Regions from separate parts of the Comamonas sp. C24C genome, predicted to be linked through region 1. Evidence: predicted binding sites of a transcription regulator. Region 1 holds the regulator's gene; each other region holds the start of a gene.
What was found. Region 1 encodes sigma-54, which starts transcription at its own class of promoters, with help from an activator protein. Its sites were predicted from a motif close to TGGCANGNAANCTGCTTT; they were not measured.
Positions count from the first base shown of each region.

Region 1 (6,992 bases):
CGCATCGTCCTCGGACTCGGCATTCAACTACTTTGTGCAGGCAGGCGCTTTCCGCGGCCAGAGCGAAGCGGAAGCGCAGCGTGCCAAGCTGGCCATGCTGGGCTGGGAGTCGCGCATCAGCGAGCGTGAGCAAAACGGCATCACCGTTTTCCGTGTGCGCGTGGGGCCGTTCAGCAAGCGTGACGACGCCGAGCAGCTCAAGGGCAAGCTCGACGGCGCGGGCGTGGACTCGACCCTGGTGCGTGCGGCGCGATAATCGGCCCTGCGAGGCGTTGTGCAGCCTCTGTCTGTGGAGCCCTCGGGCAGCGGCCCGAGGCGTCCCGGACAGCGGGTGCGAGATTTAGGACTTTGCTGAACTTTTTGGGGCCGCTGGGCTCTGATACTGCAGACCTGATACAGGAGTTTGTTTAGATGAAACGTCGCGAATTCTCTCTGGCTGCCTCGGCAGCCGCCGCCGGTGCCCTGACTCTGGGCACATCCTCCAGCTGGGCCCAGGGTGCTGCGCCCCGGGAAGGCAAGGACTACATCAAGCTGGGCAAGCCCGCCAGCGTGAGCGCGCCGGCCGGCAAGGTCGAGGTGATCGAGTTCTTCTGGTACAGCTGCCCGCATTGCAATGCCTTCGAGCCCCAGTTCGAAGCCTGGGCCAAGACCCAGCCCGCCGATGTGGTGGTGCGCCAGGTGCCCGTGGCCTTCAATGCCTCTTTCGTGCCCCAGCAAAAGCTGTACTACGCACTGGAAGGCATGAACCTGCTGCCCCAGCTGAACGCCAAGGTGTTCCGTACCATTCACGTGGACCGCAACCCGCTCAAGAACGATGAGGCCATCTTTGACTGGATCGGCAAGCAGGGCGTGGATCTGGCCAAGTTCAAGGAGGTCTACAACTCCTTCACTGTGGCCAACCAGGTGCGCAAGGCCACCCAGCTGCAAAACGAGTACGACGTGGAAGGCGTGCCCGCCATGGGCGTGGCCGGCCGCTATTACACGGACGGCACCAAGGCCGGCAATATGGACAATGTGCTGCGCGTGGTCAATGCGCTGATCGCCTCCAGCCGCAAGGCCTGACGCAAGGTTTCGGACGCCAACGACGTTTGATGCCCAGCAAGCCCGCCGTAGCGCGGGCTTTTTTGTGGGTGGTTTTTTACGCAAGTTGCAAAAAGGGAATGACTACAATGGATGCAAGAAACGTGCCTTCCATGAAAAAAACACTCCTACCTCTTGCGCTGGCCTGCGCCCTGGCAGCAGCGACCGGCATTGTCCATGCCGAAAAGGCCGACAGCGCCAAGCCCATGAATATCGAGGCGGATGCGCTGCGTCACGACGAGCTGCAGCAGACCAGCGTCTTCACCGGCAATGTGGTGATGACCAAGGGTTCCATCGTTCTGCGCGGCGCCCAGCTTGATGTGCGTCAGGATGCCGAGGGCTATCAGTACGGGGTGATCAAGGCCGAGCCCGGCAAGCGTGCCTTCTTCCGTCAGAAGCGCGACACCGTGGCCGGCCAGCCCGAAGAGTTCATCGAAGGCGAAGGCGAAGTCATCGAATACGACGGCAAGGCCGATATCGTCAAGTTCATCCGCCGTGGCGAGATGCGCCGCTACCGTGGCGGCCAGCTCAGCGACCAGGTCACGGGCTCCATCATCGTCTACAACAACATCACCGACGTCTATACCGTCGATGGTCAGAAGACTAGCGGCGGCCTGCCTAGCTCCTCCGTGGGTCAGGGCGGTCGCGTGCGCGCCATCATGGCGCCCAAGGACGGTACGCCGGGCGCACAGCCCAAGCCCGCCACACCTGCCACCCAGCTGCGCCCGAGCATGACGCTGGGCGGCGAGAAAGCCGACGAGAAGAAATGAGCGATCCGACCTTCTCCAGCAGCCGCAGCGGCGAGTCCGACAGCCGCCTGGAGGCCAAGCATCTGGCCAAGTCCTATGGCAGCCGCAAAGTGGTCAAGGATGTGTCGCTGTCCGTGCAAAAAGGCGAGGTGGTCGGTCTGCTCGGCCCCAACGGTGCGGGCAAGACCACATCGTTCTACATGATCGTGGGCCTGGTGCGCAGCGACGGTGGCGAGATCTTCATCGACGGCCAGCCGGTGGGCGGCATGCCGATTCACCAGCGTTCGCGCTTGGGCCTGTCCTATCTGCCCCAGGAAGCCTCCATCTTCCGCAAGCTCAGCGTGGAAGACAATGTGCGCGCCGTGCTGGAGCTGCAAAAGGACGAGCAGGGCAAGGCTCTGACACGCGACGAGATCGAAAAGCGCCTCACCGGCCTGCTGCAGGAGCTGCGCGTCGAGCATCTGCGCCAGTCACCGGCGCTGGCGCTGTCCGGCGGCGAACGCCGGCGCGTGGAAATCGCGCGTGCCCTGGCCACGCAGCCGCGCTTCATCCTGCTTGACGAGCCGTTTGCCGGTATCGACCCGATTGCGGTGATCGAGATCCAGCGCATCATCGGCTTCCTCAAGGAGCGCGGCATCGGCGTGCTGATTACCGACCACAACGTGCGCGAGACGCTGGGCATCTGCGACCACGCTTTCATCATCAGCGACGGCCATGTGCTGGCCGAAGGCACGCCCGAGGAGATCGTGGAGAACGCCGATGTGCGCCGCGTCTATCTGGGCGAACATTTCAGGATGTGATGACCCCCACGCTCCCTCACTTTGTGTGGTCGCTGCCCCCGGAAGGGGCCCTGACCGGCTGCGCCGGGGTTTGCCTTGGGGCGGCCCGGCGGCAAACCCATAGCACTGCGCGCGTTTGCAATGATTGTCTGGGAGCCGCGCCTCGATGAAGCCAGGTCTCTCGCTACGCGTTTCGCAGCATTTATCGCTGACGCCGCAGCTGCAGCAATCGATTCAGCTGCTGCAGCTCTCCACTCTGGAGCTGGCGCAGGAAGTCGAGCAGATGCTGGTCGACAACCCTTTTCTGGAGCGTGCGGGCGATGAGGCCGAAACTGCGGGAGATGCTCCTGTAGATGTAGCTGCTAGCGCCAGTGAATACAGTGTTTCAGATAGTATTCATTCTGAAAAAGAGGCATCACAAGCGCAATTAGCTACTGAAACAGTAGCGGAAACGCCGAGCCCCGAAACCCCGGAAACGCTGAACTGGGAGGCCGACGGCATGGACGGCCAGGACGGGGAATGGGGCGGTGAATCCAGCAGCGAGTGGGATACGCCCTCGGCCAGCAGCTCCACACGTAACCGCGACGGCGATGACGAAACCGATGCCATCGATCTGGCGCGCGAGCACCAGAGCCTGACCGACTTTCTCCATCGTCAGGCACTGAGCCTGCATCTGGGCGCGGCAGACACGGCGGCGCTGCGCTTTCTCATCGAGTCGCTCAGCGACGACGGCTATCTCGAGGATTCCCTGCAGGAGCTGGCGCAGAGTCTGGCCGGCGACGACCTGGAAGAGCGCGAGGAGCTGGAGCAGCACTTTGCCATTGCGCTGAAGCTGCTGCAAAGCCTGGAGCCGGTGGGCGTAGGCGCGCGCGATCTGGCCGAGTGCCTGCAACTGCAGCTGCGCGATCTGATCCGCACGGCCGAGGACGAGGGTACGACCGAGGCGCATATGAGCCGGCTGCTGCTGGCGCAGGCCATCTGTGCCCAGCCCATGGACTTGCTGGCGCGGCGCGATCTGCGCAAGCTCACCAGCCTGTGCGGCGCGCGCGAGGAACAGCTGCGCGAGGCCATGGCCCTGATCGCCAGACTGGAGCCGCGTCCGGGGCGGCGCTTTGTGGACGTGGAGCGCCATATCGTGGTGCCCGATGTCATCGTGCGCCCGGTGCGCTCCGGCTCGGGCCGGGCGGACTTTTCCGTGCAACTCAATCCCGAGGTCATGCCGCGTCTGCGCGTGCACGACATCTATGCCGGAGTGCTGCGTCGCCACAAGAACAGTGACGGTCATGCGGCGCTGCAACAGCAGCTGCAGGAGGCGCGCTGGTTCATCAAGAACATCCAGCAGCGCTTCGACACCATCTTGCGTGTTTCCGAAGCCATCGTGGAGCGGCAGAAGAACTTCTTTGTGCATGGCGAGCTGGCCATGCGCCCGCTGGTGCTGCGCGATATCGCCGACACGCTGGGCCTGCACGAATCCACCATCAGCCGCGTGACCACGGCCAAGTACATGGCCACGCCCCAAGGTACTTTCGAACTCAAGTATTTCTTCGGTTCGGGCCTGGGCACGGAAACCGGCGGCAGTGCCTCCAGCACGGCCGTGCGTGCGCTGATCAAACAGTTTGTCGATGCCGAAGATGCCAGAAAGCCGCTGTCAGACGCCAAGCTGGCCGACATGCTCAAGGAGCAGGGCATTGAGTGTGCGCGCCGCACCGTCGCCAAATACCGCGAGCAGCTCAAGATACCCACGACCACGCTGCGCAAGGCGCTGTAGCGAATCGCCGCGCGGCTAGGAGCAAAAAAGGCAAGCGGCCTGGTGAAGACCGTTTGCCTCGGGCTGGATGTGCGTCGTCGCTCAGGGGGTGAGGGTTGCGGAGTACTTGCCGTTCTGGGCGTTCTTGCTCACCACGACATTGAACATGGCGTAGACCGGGTTGTCGCCGGTGGCTGCGCCCAGGGTGACCGACTTGGTGCCCAGCACGCCGTCATCCCAGGATGCGACCTGTACCGTGGCGGTTCTGCCGGCGGCTCTGGCGTAGTTGGCGATGGCGACTCGATAGGTACCTTCCTGCAGCCTTGCCGAATCGCAGGATGCATAGTAATGCTCGGGTCCGTAGGCGACGGTATTGTCTACATCGAGATAGCCGCTGGCGCCGCGCATGTTGCGGTAGTAGACGTGCGAGCCTGATGGCTCATAGGTGTGCAGGTCGACGTCACCGCTGCCGTCCCATGTCAGGGTGGTGGTGAAAAAGCCGGATGTCGCTTGCGCAGGCGGAGCCACGAGTGTCGACAGTGCGGTCGTGATGTGGCTCTTCACGCGGTTGGAGATCTCCAGGCCCGGGTTGATGTAAATCTCGATCAAGCCATGACCGAGCAGGTCTTTCTCGCCATTCATACCGGCGGGGCGCAGCAGATAGCCGGGAATGCTGTCCGTGATGCTGGCCACCGTGCCCACGGCTCTCAGGCCATTGATGACGAGATCCAGATCCGCCAGGGTGTGTTCCCCGTTGAGCGTGGGCGATGCCGGCGCAATATGCACCACCTTCACCGAGCCTGCAGCGGATTTCGGTGCCGCATAGGCATACGCAGCGTTCGCAAACAGATTGCCCTGAGAGTGGGCGACAAAGAGAATCTTCTTGCCTTCGAGAATCCAGTTGTCGATGCGCGATTGATGCTCCATATAGTTGGCAAGCGTCGGCGGATTGCCCAGCAAGGAGGTGAGCTGGCTGATGGCTGCCGACTTGTACCAGTCAACGAATCCCGTGAGCAATCCGGTCGCTGCCGACACAGTGTTGACGATGCTGCTCCACCATGAGCCGCCACCATTCAGGGCCTCGAAGAAGAGCTCGTACCGGCCTGCCAGCAAGCCTTCCTGCTCCTGCAGGCGCTGCTCGAAGGTTTCGACGAAATCCTCGAAGCCGTTCGAATAGTTGTACAGGGTTTCATACTTGATCTGATCGCCGCCGGGGGCGGTCTGGCCGTGAATGCGCTTGAGCTCCTGCAGGGCTCGATTGGCCTGCGATTCGGTGGTTTGGACACCGTTCAGAAAGGCAAAGGCGATCCCCGTTTCCCGGCACAGATTCGTATCGGGGTTGACGACTTGGGCGCCACCGGTGAGCGGGGTGCTCACGACAATGAATGACAGAAAAATGCATGTGCATTTTTTGAGAATCTTATTCACAGGTATCTCCCTCTGGCAAAGCGGAGGACGTTCCATCAAGTGCCTTGTTGTATTTCAGATATGCCAATAAACGGTCCTTGGTATTGGTCGTCATCGATTCCAGCTCTTGCGCGACCCGGGCCGGCTGCTTGGAGCCATCGGCACCATCAAATTGGGAATATATGCAGTTGATGCCTCGTGAAATCTCTTTGCTGATGGCCTTGACCGCATTGATGTCCTCGGTGTCGACGAGCAAGGCCTTTTGAAAGGCTCTTGCGGTTTGCATCGCGGCGGCGAGTCGGGCGCCGGTATATTCGGCGGCCAGCAGTGATTCGATATCGTCGCGTATACCGCTGGTATTGCTGTCGGGTCCGCTGATATCAGGGCCACGTTCCAACTTGGGAATTTCTCCGGACGACTCAAGTTCCGCTATTTTTTCAGCAGGAGTTTGAGTCACGCCAGGGCCTGGCGGAGTGCCGCCGCCACCTCCTCCTCCGTTGCTGTCACCATCGCCGCCCCCGCAGGCAACGATTGATCCCACGAGGGATGCAATCAATAGCATTTTTATGTTTTTCAGCACTGTCGCTCTCCTCGGTGGATGGTTAAAAACTTTCGTGATTGATAATGCATAAATATCACTCCCTACTGCTATTTGGTAAAAGACCTATTCCTGTGATTCTTAACAGGTGAAAAAATTCTATCGGCCTCTTTTAAGAAATATCCATTATTAAGGGTAAACCCTTTAATTGAAGTGAGAGAGGTTTACGATTAATCAATATCCATGCCGGGCTGACAATTGTTTTTTTGCTTTAAAGGCTCTTTGAGAGTGAGTAAATGTTTTTAATGCCATATTTTGTAAACCGTCACTATTTATTTTGATTCTGATTTGTTTTTGTAGTGACGGATATTGCATGGCAGATAACTGTCCAGGCATTGAAATGCGTATTGCGCTCCTCAGGACCGGAATAAGCACGCTTCATGGGAGAGGGGTTTGAGACGGTCCGCCAAGGAGGCGAAAAAAAGCCGCTGGACATGCGTCAGCGGCTTTTTGGGGCTTTGCCTTCAGGGCAGGCTTATCGGGACGGAATCAACCACCAGATAAACCAGACCAGCACACCGATCATCAGTCCGAACTTGAGGATCTTGTAGAAGGTCGGGTTCCAGTCGCGGAAGGCGCGGCGGTACTTGCCCGCATAGAACGAGATCTTGAACAGCTTGCTGATCATGCCG
Region 1 covers NZ_JBKFBC010000005.1:19,007-25,998, forward strand. Annotated here, with positions in the region: gene ACLBXN_RS10660 (SPOR domain-containing protein) at 1-256, shown strand, start outside; gene ACLBXN_RS10665 (thiol:disulfide interchange protein DsbA/DsbL) at 412-1,062, shown strand; gene lptA (lipopolysaccharide transport periplasmic protein LptA) at 1,194-1,850, shown strand; gene lptB (LPS export ABC transporter ATP-binding protein) at 1,847-2,629, shown strand; gene ACLBXN_RS10680 (RNA polymerase factor sigma-54) at 2,775-4,376, shown strand; gene ACLBXN_RS10685 (YfaP family protein) at 4,458-5,732, opposite strand; gene ACLBXN_RS10690 (hypothetical protein) at 5,776-6,342, opposite strand; gene ACLBXN_RS10695 (aspartyl/asparaginyl beta-hydroxylase domain-containing protein) at 6,836-6,992, opposite strand, start outside.

Region 2 (6,992 bases), on a different contig from region 1:
GGGCAAGAAAAAAGTCATTGCCGAGACCGGCGCCGGCCAGCATGGCGTAGCCCTGGCCACGGCCTGTGCACTGGTGGGCATTCCCTGCGAGATTCACATGGGCCAGGTGGATATCGAGAAGGAACACCCCAACGTCACCAAGATGCGCATTCTGGGCTGCAATCTGGTGCCCGTCACGCGCGGCGCGGCCACGCTGAAGGAGGCCGTGGACAGCGCCTTCGAGGTCTATCTGCAGGACCCCGTCAACACCATTTACGCGATTGGCTCGGTGGTCGGCCCCCACCCCTTTCCCATGATGGTGCGGGACTTCCAGTCCATCGTCGGTCGCGAGGCACGCGAGCAGTTCCAGACCCGGCACGGCAAGCTGCCCGACCATGTGGCAGCCTGCGTGGGCGGGGGCAGCAATGCCATGGGAATCTTCACGGCCTTCCTGGGTGACGCGTCCGTGCATCTGGTGGGCGTGGAGCCTGCCGGCGAGGGCGTGGACAAGCCCGGTCGCCATGCCGCCACGCTGTCGGTTGGCAAGCCCGGCGAGATTCACGGCATGAAGTGCTATGTGCTGGAGAACGCCGACGGCACGCCGGCCGCCGTGCACAGCATCGCCTCGGGCCTGGACTACCCCGGCGTGGGCCCGCAGCACAGCTATCTCAAGGACATAGGGCGCGTGGACTACCAGTCTGTGGACGATAAGGAATGCCTGAATGCCTTCATGACGCTGTCGCGTGTGGAGGGCATCATCCCGGCACTGGAAAGTGCGCACGCCGTGGCCTGGGCCATGCGCGAAGCGCCAGGGCTCGGCAAGGACCAGCATATTCTGGTCAATCTCTCGGGACGCGGCGACAAGGATGCCGATTACGTCGCCAGGAAGCTGGGGCTGTAACAGCCGTATCCCGCACAGTGCTGCCACCCCGCAGCCCTGTGCTTCGGAGCGTGAAATGCTCTGAGGGCACGGTCACACAACCGTCATCAACAACCGCAAGCATGAGGCGATATCCATCCATGCCTGAAACCATGTCCCATACCCGCCACCCCGTCTTTGCTCTGACCTTGCTTGCCGCCCTTGCCCTGAGCGCCTGTGGCGGTGGAGACGGCCCGACGCCGGCACCTGCGCCGCAGTTTCTGACGCTGGACGGCAAGCAGCCCCAGGTCATCGCCCACCGCGGCTATTCGGGGCTGTACCCCGAGCAGACACAGATGGCGTATGAGAAAGCCATCGATGCCGGTGCCGACATGATCGAGCTGGACATGCACCTGAGCCGCGACTGCCAGCTGGTGGCACGCCACAACGCCTGGCTCAGTGACAGCACCAATATCGCCGAGGTCGCCAAGATCAATGCCTATGTGGCTGGCCGCAAGCGCAACACGCCCGGCGTGCTGGTCAACGTGAAGTACCCGCCCATTGCCGCCAATGGCCCCGCGCAGTACCTGAGCGACCGCATCGATCCGAACAATCAGAAGTCGGTGCTGCAGGCTCTGGTGGTCGATGGCGAGGACCACACCGGCGACTGGTCCATCTCGGACTTCACCCTGCATGAGCTGCGCACGCTGTTTGGCGGCACCACGCTGGACAACCGCGCCGATCGCCCCAGCGAATGGAATGGCAAGCTGCCACTGATCAGCGCACAGGATGTGATCGATATCGCGCTCGCCAAGGGCAAGGCGGCAGGCCGCACGATTGCCGTCTACGCCGAGACCAAGAACCCTTACTGGAACAACCAGCAGGCCATTGCCAACAGCTGCGGAACGGGTGAGCACCCCTTCGAGGACGCCGTGATGGCGCTGCTGGACAGGAACAATCTCAACCGCAAGGAAGCGCCCATCTACATCCAGAGCTTCGACCCCGACAGCCTGAAGTATCTGCGCAAGGCAGGCATGCGGGCCAAGGGAGTGCAGCTGATCGATGGCAACGACTACAACTTCAGGGACGGCTCCGTCGGCTATATCACTGCCGACGAATGGACCTTCATCAGCGGCCGCCCCTATAGCTGGACTCTGGCCGGCGATGCGCGCACCTTCGCGGTCATGCAGACGCCGGCAGGCCTGGCCGAGATCAAGACCTATGCCGACGGCATCGGTCCCTGGAAACCCCAGGTGCTGGCCCATTCCGTCGTTCCCTACAAGGACGGTGCAGGCCTCAAGGACGTCAACGCGCTCAAGGACACCGGCCTGATCGCCAATGCGCACAAGGCCGGTCTGGTGGTGCACAGCTTCACCTTCCGCAGCGAGGCCAGCCGGCTCGCGGGCATCTTCAAGGGCGACCCGCTGCAGGAATATCTGGCTTACTACCGTCTGGGCATTGACGGCGTATTCACCGACTTCACGGCCGATGGCGTGAAGGCCCGCGATGCCTATATTGCCGAGCTGAAAAAGCAATAGGCCAGGCTCGTTGCCGCCGCAGCCTGCGGCGGCGGACTGCCACGGCCCACAGGCATTGTGATCCGTGACGCCAGGCTGTGATCCGGCTTGTGCCTCAGCGCAGCCCGCCGATATAGCGTGCCGAGGTGCGCAGTATCTCGGCGGCCTTGGTGGTGACCGAGCTATCGCTCTGTGCGGTCTCGGCCGGCGCCGCATGCCGAGGCTTGTCGCCGCTCCAGCTGTCCTGCAGGCGCCGGGCCAGGCGCGCCAGCTCTTCGTCCTGTTGCTCTCGCGCATGCTCCAGCGCAAAAGCCACCATGGCCTGTGCATAGGCCTGGTTGCAGGCCATCCATTCGGTATCGGTCACCCGGCCTGTCTTGCGGCGCAACACCACATGCAGATGTGCGGCCACTGCCACTCGCTCGCTGTCCTCCATACACCGCTCCTGTCTTTGATGGATCACTAGTGCTGACGCTCCAGATGCAGGCTGATATCCAGGCCTTCCATTTCCTGCACGGCATCCACCCGCAACGGCATCAGCAGACGGATCAGCACCAACACCCCGGCCGTGGCTGCGGCGCTGTAGGCAGCCACCGCTGCCACGGCAATCAGCTGATTCAGCACCGTGGCGCCTGTGCCCGCGATCAGGGGATCGGCAAACACCGCCGTGAGGATGGAACCGGCAATGCCGCCCACGCCGTGCACGCCGAAGACATCGAGCGAGTCGTCGGCCCCCAGCCGGCGCTTGAGCCAGGTTGCGCCCCAGAAGCAGACAGCGCCCGCAATCAGGCCTATCCACACCGCACTGCCCACCTGCACAAAGCCCGCAGCCGGGGTGATAGCCACCAGTCCGCCCACCATGCCCGAGAGCAGGCCCAACAAGGTCGGTGCGCCGCGCACAAGCCACTCCACCACCATCCATGCCAGTCCCGCGGCCGAGGCCGCCACCAGCGTGACCACAAAGGCCAGCGCTGCACGCCCGTCGGCGGACAGGGCCGATCCGGCGTTGAAGCCGAACCAGCCGAACAGCAGCAACGCCGTGCCCATGGCCGTCCAGCCCAGGCTGTGCGGCTCGAAGGGCTCGGTGCCATAGCCACGCCTGCGCCCCATCATGAAGGCACAGACCAGCGCCGCCACACCCGCGTTCACATGCACCACGGCACCGCCGGCAAAGTCCAGTGCGCCGAGCTGGTTCAGCCAGCCGCCGCTCTCCCACACCCAGTGCGCCACCGGGGCATAGACCACCACGCTCCACAGCGCGGCAAACACCAGCAGGGCCGCAAAGCGCATGCGCTCTACCACGGCCCCCACGATCAGCGAGGTGGTGATGATGGCGAATGCGGCCTGGAACAGGGCATAGGCAGCCTCGGGCAGATGCGGCGCCAGGTGGCTGACCGAGATCACGCTGCGCCGGCCATCAAAGTGCAATGAGGCAAACCAGGCGCGCCCCAGATTGCCAAGCCAGGGAGAATCGGCAGTAAACGCGAGCGAGTAGCCGAGGCCGAACCAGGTCAGGGTCACCACACAGGCCACCGCGAACACGGCCACCATGGTGTTGACCACATTCTTGCGACGCACCAGCCCCGCATAGAACAGGGCGATGCCCGGCAAGGTCATCAGCAAGACCAGCGCCGACGCAACCATGACCCAACCGGTATCTGCCTTGTCGATGGCAGTCAATGGCACCATTTCCATGCACTCCCCCCTGCTTGTTTGCTTTGACAAGAAAAGGAAGCAGGTTCCATGCCAGTGCCATGTCTATCTTCTGTCGCTGCATTACTGATAGCAGTCCGCGCTTTTTCATCAATGAGTTCAAGCTCGTTGCATATGAATCAGGGCTTGCAGCTTGTGCTTGGGCCTGAGCCCGTTATGCTCGACAAGGTCCATCGTTGCTGCACTGATTCATGACCTGGCTGCTGCTGACTCTTCATGTATTGCTGATCACCGGTTTCGGCCTGCGTATCCTGCTGCGCCGGGACATGCGGCCCGACGTGCGCCTGGCCTGGCTCATGGTCATCGTGCTGCTGCCCTATCTGAGCTGCCTGCTGTACTACCTTTTTGGCGAGGTAGCCCTGGGCCGCGTACCAGGCCGCAGAAGACTCAATGTGCGCGAGTTCTGCCAGCCCCACAGCAGCGCCGCTACCGATGCCGACCGCAGCCCGCAGGCACTGCCGACCATTCCCGGTCAATGGCTGCCGGCCTTTCGCTATGCCTCGTCCATCAACGGCTTTGTGCCGCGGCCCGGCCACAGGGCCGAGCTGATGCGCGATGGCGCGCATGCCCGGGCGCAGATGCTGGCCGACATGGATGCCGCACGCCACGAGATCAATGTGCTGTACTACATCTGGCTGGACGACGGCACCGGCACCGATATGGCCCATGCCCTGATACGCGCCGCGCAGCGCGGCGTGACCTGCCGTGCCATGGTCGACGGACTGGGATCGCGCGCACTGACGCGCTCGCCACTGTGGCAGCAGATGCGGCAGGCCGGCGTGCACCTGGCGATTGCCCTGCCCATCAGCAATCTGCTCAAGGTCATGCTGACCAGCCGCATCGACCTGCGCAACCACCGCAAGATCACGCTCATAGACGGCAGGATCAACTATTGCGGCAGCCAGAATTGCGCCGACGAGGGCTTTCACATCAAGGCTCGCTATGCACCCTGGGTGGACATCATGCTGCGCCTGCAGGGACCCGTGGTCATGCAGATGCAGCAGGCCTTTGCCAGCGACTGGGCGCAGTCCGATGCGAGCTTTGCACCACCGGCAATAGAGGCCGAGGCCGAGGCCGGTGCTGCCGCTGACGACGGCTTCCATGCCGTTGCGATTGCCGAAGGGCCGACGGAAAGAGCACGCTCAACACCCCAGCTGGTTGCCAGCCTGCTGGCCTGCGCGCAGCGCGAGGTCGTGATCTCCACCCCCTACTTCGTGCCCGACAGCACGGTGCTCGATGCCTTGTGCGCCGCAGCGCTGCGTCAGGTGCAGGTCACGCTGATCCTGCCCGCCCGCAATGACTCCTGGATAGTCGGTGCCGTCAGCCGCAGCCACTACTGGCGGCTGCTGAGTGCCGGCGTCCATATCCACGAATTCCGCCCCGGCCTGCTGCATGCCAAGACCCTGTGCCTGGACGGCTCGGTCAGCCTGATCGGCTCCACGAATCTGGATCTGCGCAGCTTTGACCTGAACTTCGAGAACAATGTGCTGCTGCATGACGAAGCCATCACCGAGGCCATCCGTCAGCGCCAGCAAAGCTATCTGCGCGAGTCCGATGCAGTGACGCTGGAACAGGTGCGTGCCACCCGCTGGTGGAAACGCATCTGGGACAACCTGCTGGGTGCCCTGAGCCCTCTGCTGTAGACCCTGGTGCCCAAACTTTGGGCATGCTCACCGCCCGCGCACCACGCACGTGCACACAGGCTGCCGATCTCGCACCAGGACGGACAACCACCCCGATTTCATGCATGAAAGTCAGGGCTGACCCTCTTCGAAATTACGGAAATCTGCAGGAATACCCTCTGCTGGCACGCCTTTCGCTTGCCTACATTCTTGTATGCAAGTTGCAGTCAACTTGCATACAAGATTCCACAACTTGCGAAAGACGACTATGCGCCGCTTTGTCAGATCACTGTTCGGACAGGTGGTGATCGCACTCATACTGGGTGTGCTCGCCGGACTACTGGCCCCTGAATGGGCCGTGAAACTCAAACCCCTGGGTGATGGCTTCATCAAGCTCATCAAGATGATCATTCCCATACTGGTGTTCTGCGTGGTCGTGCACGGCATTGCCGGCGCGGGCGACCTCAAGCGCGTCGGTCGCGTGGGCGTCAAGGCCCTGATCTATTTCGAGGTGCTGACCACCATCGCCCTGGGCATGGGCCTGGTGCTGGCCTTTGTCTTCGAGCCCGGTGTGGGCATGAACGTGGACACCAGCAAGCTCGACGCCTCGGCCATGGCGGCCTACGCCAGCAATGCCGACAAGCTGACCAGCGGCGGCACGGTGGATTTCTTGATGAAGCTCATTCCCACCACCGTGGTGGAAGCCTTCGCCAAGGGCGACGTCCTGCAGGTGCTGCTGTTCGCCGTGCTGTTCGGCTGCGCGCTGACCATGCTGGGTGAGCGCGGCAAGCCCGTTTCCGAGCTGGTGGACACCTTGTCCATGGCCCTGTTCAAGGTCATGGGCATCATCATCAAGCTGGCACCGCTGGGCGTGCTGGGTGCCATCTCCTTCACCGTGGGCCAGTACGGCATAGGCTCGCTCAAGCAGCTGGGCATGCTGGTGGCGCTGTTCTACGTTTCGGTGCTGATCTTCGTCTTCGTGGTGCTGGGCCTGGTGATGCGCCTGTCGGGCTTCAGCCTGATCAAGCTGCTGCGCTATCTGCGCGAGGAACTGACCATCGTCTTCGCGACCACCTCCTCTGACAGCGTGCTGCCCCAGATCATGGCCAAGCTGCGCAACATGGGTGTGCGCGACTCCACCGTGGGCCTGGTGATTCCCACCGGCTATTCGTTCAACCTGGACGCGTTCTCCATCTACATCACACTGGCAGCGGTCTTCATCGCCCAGGCCACCAACACCCCGATCAGCATGTCCGACCTGCTGACCATCCTGGCCATCGCGCTGGTGACCTCCAAGGGTGC
Region 2 covers NZ_JBKFBC010000009.1:103,655-110,646, forward strand. Annotated here, with positions in the region: gene trpB (tryptophan synthase subunit beta) at 1-880, shown strand, start outside; gene ACLBXN_RS16960 (glycerophosphodiester phosphodiesterase family protein) at 1,012-2,376, shown strand; gene ACLBXN_RS16965 (hypothetical protein) at 2,471-2,791, opposite strand; gene ACLBXN_RS16970 (ammonium transporter) at 2,818-4,050, opposite strand; gene cls (cardiolipin synthase) at 4,260-5,711, shown strand; gene ACLBXN_RS16980 (C4-dicarboxylate transporter DctA) at 5,959-6,992, shown strand, end outside.
Region 2: a site for sigma-54 is predicted at 4,087-4,104, ahead of ACLBXN_RS16970 (ammonium transporter). Genes of this name have one in related genera too.

Region 3 (6,992 bases), 150 kb from region 1:
TGTGATGAAGGCAGCTTTATCGAGTACGGGGCGCTGGCGATTGCCGCGCAGACCCGCAGGCGCAGCCTTGACGATCTGGTGGCCAACACGCCGGCCGACGGCATGGTGACGGGCATGGGCTCCATCAATGCCGCGCAGTTCGGTGCAGAGCGCTCGCGCGCCGTGGTCATGTCCTATGACGCCACGGTGCTGGCCGGCACCCAGGGCGCGCGCAATCACGCCAAGACCGACCGCATGCTGGGTATAGCTCTGCAGCAGAAGCTGCCCGTGGTGCTGTTTGCCGAAGGCGGCGGCGGCCGGCCTGGCGATACCGACACACCCGTGGTCGCGGGCCTGCATGTGCATACCTTCGCGGCCTATGCGGCGCTCTCGGGTCAGGTGCCCGTGGTGGGCATCACCCACGGCCGCTGCTTTGCAGGCAATGCCGCGCTGCTGGGTTGCAGCGACGTGATCATCGCCACGCGCAGCAGCAATATCGGCATGGGCGGACCGGCCATGATCGAGGGCGGCGGCCTGGGTGTCTTCCGGCCCGAGGAAGTCGGCCCCGCCAGCGCGCAGCATGCGAATGGCGTGATCGACATCCTGGTCGACGACGAGACCCAGGCCGTGGCCGCGGCCAGGCACTATCTGTCCTTCTTCCAGGGGCGCATCGACCAATGGTCCGAGCCCGACCAGCGCCTGCTGCGCCAGGTCGTTCCCGAGAACCGCCTGCGTGCCTACGACACCCGCGCCGCCATGGCCGGGCTGGTGGACGAGGGCAGTCTGCTGATGCTGAGAACCGGCTTCGGCGCCGGCATCCACACGGCGCTGGCGCGCATCGAGGGGCGGCCTGTGGGGCTGATGGCCAACAACCCGGGCCATCTGGGCGGCGCCATCGATGCCGATGCGGCGGACAAGGCGGCGCGCTTCATGCAACTGTGCAATGCCCACGGCATCGCCATCGTCAGCCTGGTCGACACGCCCGGCTTCATGGTGGGGCCGGAGATCGAGAAAACCGCCCAGGTGCGCCATGTCAGCCGGCTGTTCGTCATGGCGGCCAAGCTGCGTGTCCCGTACTTCAGCGTGGTGCTGCGCAAGGGCTACGGCCTGGGCGCCATGGGCATGACGGCGGGCAGCTTTCATGCGCCCATCTTCAATGTGGCCTGGCCCACGGGCGAGTTCGGCGCCATGGGTCTGGAAGGGGCAGTGCGGCTGGGCTTTCGCAAGGAGCTCGAAGCCCTGCCCGAGGGCGCGCAGCGCGAGGCGCTGTTTGAGAAGCTGCTGGCCCAGCAATACGCACATGGCGAGGCCATGCACATGGCGGCCACGCTGGAAGTCGATGCCGTCATCGACCCCGCGGAGACCCGCGCCTGGCTGGTGCGCGGCCTGGCCGGTGCGCGCCTGCGCGAGGGTGAAGGCCGCTTCGTGGACACATGGTAAACGCTGATGGAGATTTCGCATTTGCAGCGTTTAATCGGCCGGAATCTTCGATGTGCAAAGCGCTTGCAGCTCATGTTTTTGATATGAACTGCATACGCAAAACCATATTCCGGCTCATGCTAAGCTGAATGTCTTGCACCTGCGCCCCGGCGGCCCCGGGGTGTTTTTGACTGCTCAGCTTTTGCGATTGGAGATACCCCATGCCCGGACTTTTGCCCGACGTCGACCCCGATGGCCTGCTTGAATTTTCGGTGGTCTACACCGACCGAGCGCTCAACCACATGTCCAAGAAGTTCGTGGGTGTGATGCAGGACATCCTGGGCATGCTCAAGGATGTCTATCACGCCAACACGGCCGTTCTGATTCCGGGCAGCGGCACTTTCGGCATGGAGGCTGTGGCGCGCCAGTTCGCCAACCGCGAGCGGGTGCTGATCGTGCGCAACGGCTGGTTCAGCTACCGCTGGACGCAGATCTTCGATGCCGATGCGGGCCTGGGCGGCGGCTCCGTGGTCTGCAAGGCGCGCAAGCAGGGCGAGGGCAGCCAGGACCCCTGGGCGCCATGTCCGGCCGAGGATGTGGCCGAGACCATTCGCGTGGAGCGCCCCAAGGTGGTGTTTGCCCCGCATGTTGAAACGGCCAGCGGCATCATGCTGCCCGACGAATACCTGCGCACCGTCGCCGATGCCGCACACGAGGTCGGCGCGCTGTTCGTGCTGGATTGCGTGGCCTCGGGCGCCATGTGGGTCGATATGGAAAAAACCGGCGTGGATGTGCTGATCTCTGCGCCGCAAAAGGGCTGGAGCAGCTCGCCTTGCTGCGCCATGGTCATGCTCTCGGCTCGTGCCCGCGAAGCCATAGAGCACACGCAAAGCTCCAGCTTCTCCTGCGATCTGAAGAAGTGGATGCAGATTGCCGAGGGTTACGAAAAAGGCCAGCATGCCTATCACACCACCATGCCCACGGATGCGCTGCTGCGCCTGCGCGACGTGATGCTGGAGACGCGCGAGTACGGCTTTGCCAAGGTGCGCGAAGAACAGATGGAGCTGGGGCGCAAGGTGCGCGGGCTGCTGCAGTCGCGCGGCTTTCCCAGCGTGGCCGCCGAGGGCTACAAGGCTCCCGGCGTGGTCGTGAGCTACACCACGGACACGGAAATCCAGAGCGGTCGCGCCTTTCTCAAGGTCGGCCTGCAGACCGCTTCGGGCGTGCCGCTGCAATGCGATGAAGGCCCGGACTTCAAGACCTTCCGCATCGGCCTGTTCGGCCTGGACAAATGGCATGACTCGGATCGCTCCGTGGCGCATCTGTCCAAGGCGCTGGACGATATCGGCATTGCCCTGATCTGAGTCAATGCAGCCGGCAGCATGGCTGCCGTGACATTTTTCCGACCCGACTTCGTACTAAAGTCGGGTTTTGTTCATTCAGCGCATCCGATATGAAAAAAGCAATCACCGTGATCGGGCTTGTATGGGCCATGGGTGCTGGCGCAGCGGTTCATGCTGCGCCGGTCACCACCGCCAGCGGGCTGGTCTATGAAAGCCAGGTCGAAGGCACGGGCCCCAGCCCCAAGGCGACTGACACCGTCAAGGTGCACTATCGCGGCTACTTCCCCGATACCGGCAAGGAGTTCGACAGCTCTTACGCCCGCAAGCAACCCATCGAGTTCCCGCTCAATGGCGTGATCCCCTGCTGGACCGAGGGCGTGCAGAAGATGAAGGTCGGCGGCAAGGCCAAGTTCACCTGCCCGCCGGCCATTGCCTACGGCTCACGCGGCGCGGGCCGTGCCGTACCGCCCAATGCCACGCTGAACTTCGACGTGGAGCTGCTGGGCATCCAGGGCCGCTGATCAAGGCCTGTCTATCTCCAGCCGCTTGGCCAGGCGCTGCAGATTGGCGCGATCGAGCTGCAGCTCGCGCGCTGCAGCGGCCCAGCTGCCCCGGTGGCGGGCCAGGCTGGCGCTGACCAGCTGGCGCTCATAGGCGCTGACGGCGGCGCGCAGGCCGGCCTCGGGCGCCGCTGCCGGTGTGGCCGGGTCGCTGGCGGCTGCAGTCTGTTCGGTGGCAGCTGCCTCGGTCCGCTCCCAGAGATCGGCAACCCCCAGCGTCACGATGCGCAACCTGGCACCGGCGCGGCTGGCGCTGCCATCATGGCGGCTCAGGGCCCTGAGCACGGCACGGCTGATGCAGTGCTCAAGCTCGCGCACATTGCCGGGCCAGCCGCGATTGAGCAAGGCTGCCTGTGCGGCCGCATCCAGGCGCAGGCCGCCCAGCCTGAGCCTGGAGCGGTTCTCCTCGAGGAAATAGCCCGCCAGCTGCAGCACATCGCTGTCGCGCTCGCGCAGCGGCGGCACGTTGAGCGGATAGACGTTGAGGCGGTGATAGAAGTCCGCGCGCATGCGCCCGGCGCCGACTTCCGCAGCCAAGTCGCGGTTGGTTGCGGCGATCACGCGCACATCCACATGATGCTCCCGGTCCGAACCCAGGCGCTGCAGCTGGCCGCTTTGCAGCACGCGCAGCAGCTTGGCCTGCACGGGCAGCGAGAGTTCGCCGACCTCGTCCAGAAACAGCGTGCCCTGATGCGCCTGCTCGAACTTGCCGCTGCGCTCGCTCAGCGCTCCCGTGAAGGCACCGCGCACATGGCCGAACAGCTCGCTCTCGACCAGGTTGTCGGGCAGGGCCGCGCAGTTGATGCTGATCATGGGCTTGCCGGCCCGGCCCGACTGCGCATGCACGGCCTGGGCCACCAGTTCCTTGCCGGTGCCGGTTTCGCCGGTGATGAGTACGCACAGATCGCTGGCGGCGACCAGGGCAATGTCTTTCTGCAGCTGGCGCATGACGGGGCTTGCGCCCTGCAGTCCGCGCTCCGGCGGCGCGGCTGGACTAGTCGAGCCGGTGGCACCGCGCGCGAGTTGCGACAGCTGCTGCACGCGCTCGGCAGTGGCCACGGTGGCTGCAGCCAGATTGCTGAAGGCCTGCAGCATGGCCAGCGCCGCAGGGTCGGCAAAGCGGCCCGGCTCCATTGCGTCCAGCGTCAGCAGGCCCCAGGGCAGGCCGCCCAGCTGCAGCACGCAGCCCATGCAGTCATGCACATGCAGCTCGTTGATGGCCTGGCCCTTGTGCGCTACCAGCCCGTCATAGGGGTCGGGCAGGGGGCTGTCGGGCTCGAAGCGCATGGCCTGGCCGGCCGCCAGCAACTGGGCAAAGCGCGGGTGCTCGGCCAGGCGAAAGCGTCTGCCCAGCGTGTCCGGCATCAGGCCGTCGATCGCCATGGGGCGCAGCCATTCGCCTTCCAGCTTCAGCAGGGCGACGGCATCGGCGGGCAGCAGATTGCGCAGCGCGGCCAGCAGGCGGCGCAGGCGTTCGCGCTCGGGCAGGTCCTGGGCCAGATCGGCGATCAGCGGGCTGACAGCGTTGAGAATGTGGGAGGTTGTCATAACGACAGCGTTTGGTGTCAATAAGACATCAATTGAGCAATGTCATATTGACGCATATTTCCGCAAGCCATTGTTTTGCAGTGGTATTGAGGCTGGCACGCTGCTTGCACTCACTGGTACAAGCCTTGCAGCTGGCAAGGCAGCAACCAGGAGATTTGCATGCTTACCGAACGTCAACGCGAGATCGTCAAGGCCACCGTGCCGCTGCTGGAAACCGGCGGCGAGGCGCTGATCACGCATTTCTACCAGACCATGCTGGGCGAATACCCCGAGGTGCGCCCGCTGTTCAACCAGGCGCACCAGCAAAGCGGTGCCCAGCCGCGTGCTCTGGCGCACAGCGTGCTGATGTATGCCAAGAACATCGACCGCCTGGAAAACCTGGGCAATCTGCCCGCGCAAATCATCAACAAGCATGTGGCGCTGCAGGTGCAGGCCGAGCATTACCCCATCGTGGGTGCCTGCCTGCTGCGTGCCATTCGCGAAGTGCTGGGCGCCGAGATTGCCACGGACGAGGTGATCGCAGCCTGGGCGGCGGCCTATCAACAGCTGGCCGATATCCTGATCGCGGCCGAGCGCAGCGTGTACGAGCAGACGGCGGCAGCCGAAGGCGGCTGGCGCGGTGCGCGCGCCTTCAAGCTGGTGCGCAAAGAGGCCGAAAGCGCTGAGATCACGTCCTTCTATCTGGAACCCGTGGACGGCGGCGCGGTGATTGCCCACCAGCCCGGCCAGTACATCGGCCTGCGCGTGGTGGTCGACGGCCTGGAGCAGCGCCGCAACTATTCGCTGTCGGCACCTGCCAACGGCAGGAGCTATCGCATCAGCGTCAAGCGCGAGGCCGGCGGCAAGGTCTCCAACCATCTGCACGACCAGCTACAAGTGGGCGACACGCTGGAGCTGTTCCCGCCCGCTGGCCATTTCACCTTGCAGGCCGGCGCCAGGCCCCTGGTGCTGATCAGCGGCGGAGTAGGCATCACGCCCACGCTGCCCATGCTGCAGGCGGCGCTGCCCACGGGTCGCGAGATCACCTTCATCCACTGCGCGCGCGATCGCGGCGTGCATGCCTTTCGCGAGAAGATCGACGCGCTGGCCAGCCGCCACGAGCAGCTCACGCGCCGCTATTGCTACGACCAGGCGGACGCGGGCGACGAGGTCGATGCCCAGGGCCTGCTGAGCACCGAGCGACTGGCCCAGTGGCTGCCCGAGTCGCGCGATGCCGATGTCTACTTCCTGGGCCCGCGCGGCTTCATGCGCAGCGTCAAGCAGTCGCTGCGCGAGCTGGGCGTGCCCGACGCCCAGGTGCATTACGAGTTCTTCGGTCCGGCGGAAGCGCTGACTACCCCCTGAGCGGCTTTGCCGCTTCCCCCTCTCTCTACGCGCTGCGCGCTAGGGGAGGGGGACGACACCGTCGCTGCGGGGCGGCCCTTGCTCGGTGTCCCTCGCTTTGGGGCGCGCCGGTTTTGAGCGCTGTGACCTGCAAACAAATGGATGCTCATTAAAAAAGAGCTTCTTGCGCTTGATATACAAGAGTTTCAAGGTGTTTTTTCATTGAAAATCATATGTAGAAAGTGCAAGCAGCTCTTTTATTTGATAGCTGACTCGTGAACCGTGCGCGGCCCAGGCCGGAGGCAGCGAGCAAGGGCCGCCCCGCAGCGAGGCTGCCGTCCCCCTCGGGGGGAAGCCGCGTAGCGGCTCAGGGGGTTATCGGTAATACGCTTCGACCGTGCCCTTGAGCTTGATCAGCAGGGGCTTGCCCTTGCGGTCCAGGGTCTTGCCGGCGGGCACCTTGACCCAGCCTTCGCTGACGCAGTATTCCTCGACGTCAAAGCGATCCTTGCCGTTGAAGCGGATGCCGATGTCGTGCTCGAACACGGAGGCCACATGGTGGGGGCTGCGAGGGTCAACGGACAGACGGTCGGGCAGTTCGGGGCGGGTGGCTTCGGTCATGATTTCTCGAGAGTCAGGGAATACAGGAGCGCTATTTTCGGTGCAATTGCAAAAGCCTGCCGCCTGTCGCTGCAATGGCGCAGCGCAGGCCATGCGCGGCCATCGGGGCCGAAGGCATAGGCGTGGCGGCCCGACTCGCCTATGCTTGCGCCATGCTCACCGAAGAACAACGCCTGTCCCTGCAGCGCGCCAAGCGGCT
Region 3 covers NZ_JBKFBC010000005.1:173,289-180,280, forward strand. Annotated here, with positions in the region: partial or broken gene ACLBXN_RS11470 (carboxyl transferase domain-containing protein) at 1-1,419, shown strand, start outside; gene ACLBXN_RS11475 (aminotransferase class V-fold PLP-dependent enzyme) at 1,620-2,762, shown strand; gene ACLBXN_RS11480 (FKBP-type peptidyl-prolyl cis-trans isomerase) at 2,852-3,262, shown strand; gene norR (nitric oxide reductase transcriptional regulator NorR) at 3,263-4,849, opposite strand; gene hmpA (NO-inducible flavohemoprotein) at 5,009-6,193, shown strand; gene ACLBXN_RS11495 (DUF3297 family protein) at 6,548-6,793, opposite strand; gene ACLBXN_RS11500 (DUF445 domain-containing protein) at 6,946-6,992, shown strand, end outside.
Region 3: a site for sigma-54 is predicted at 4,943-4,960, ahead of hmpA (NO-inducible flavohemoprotein). Genes of this name have one in related genera too.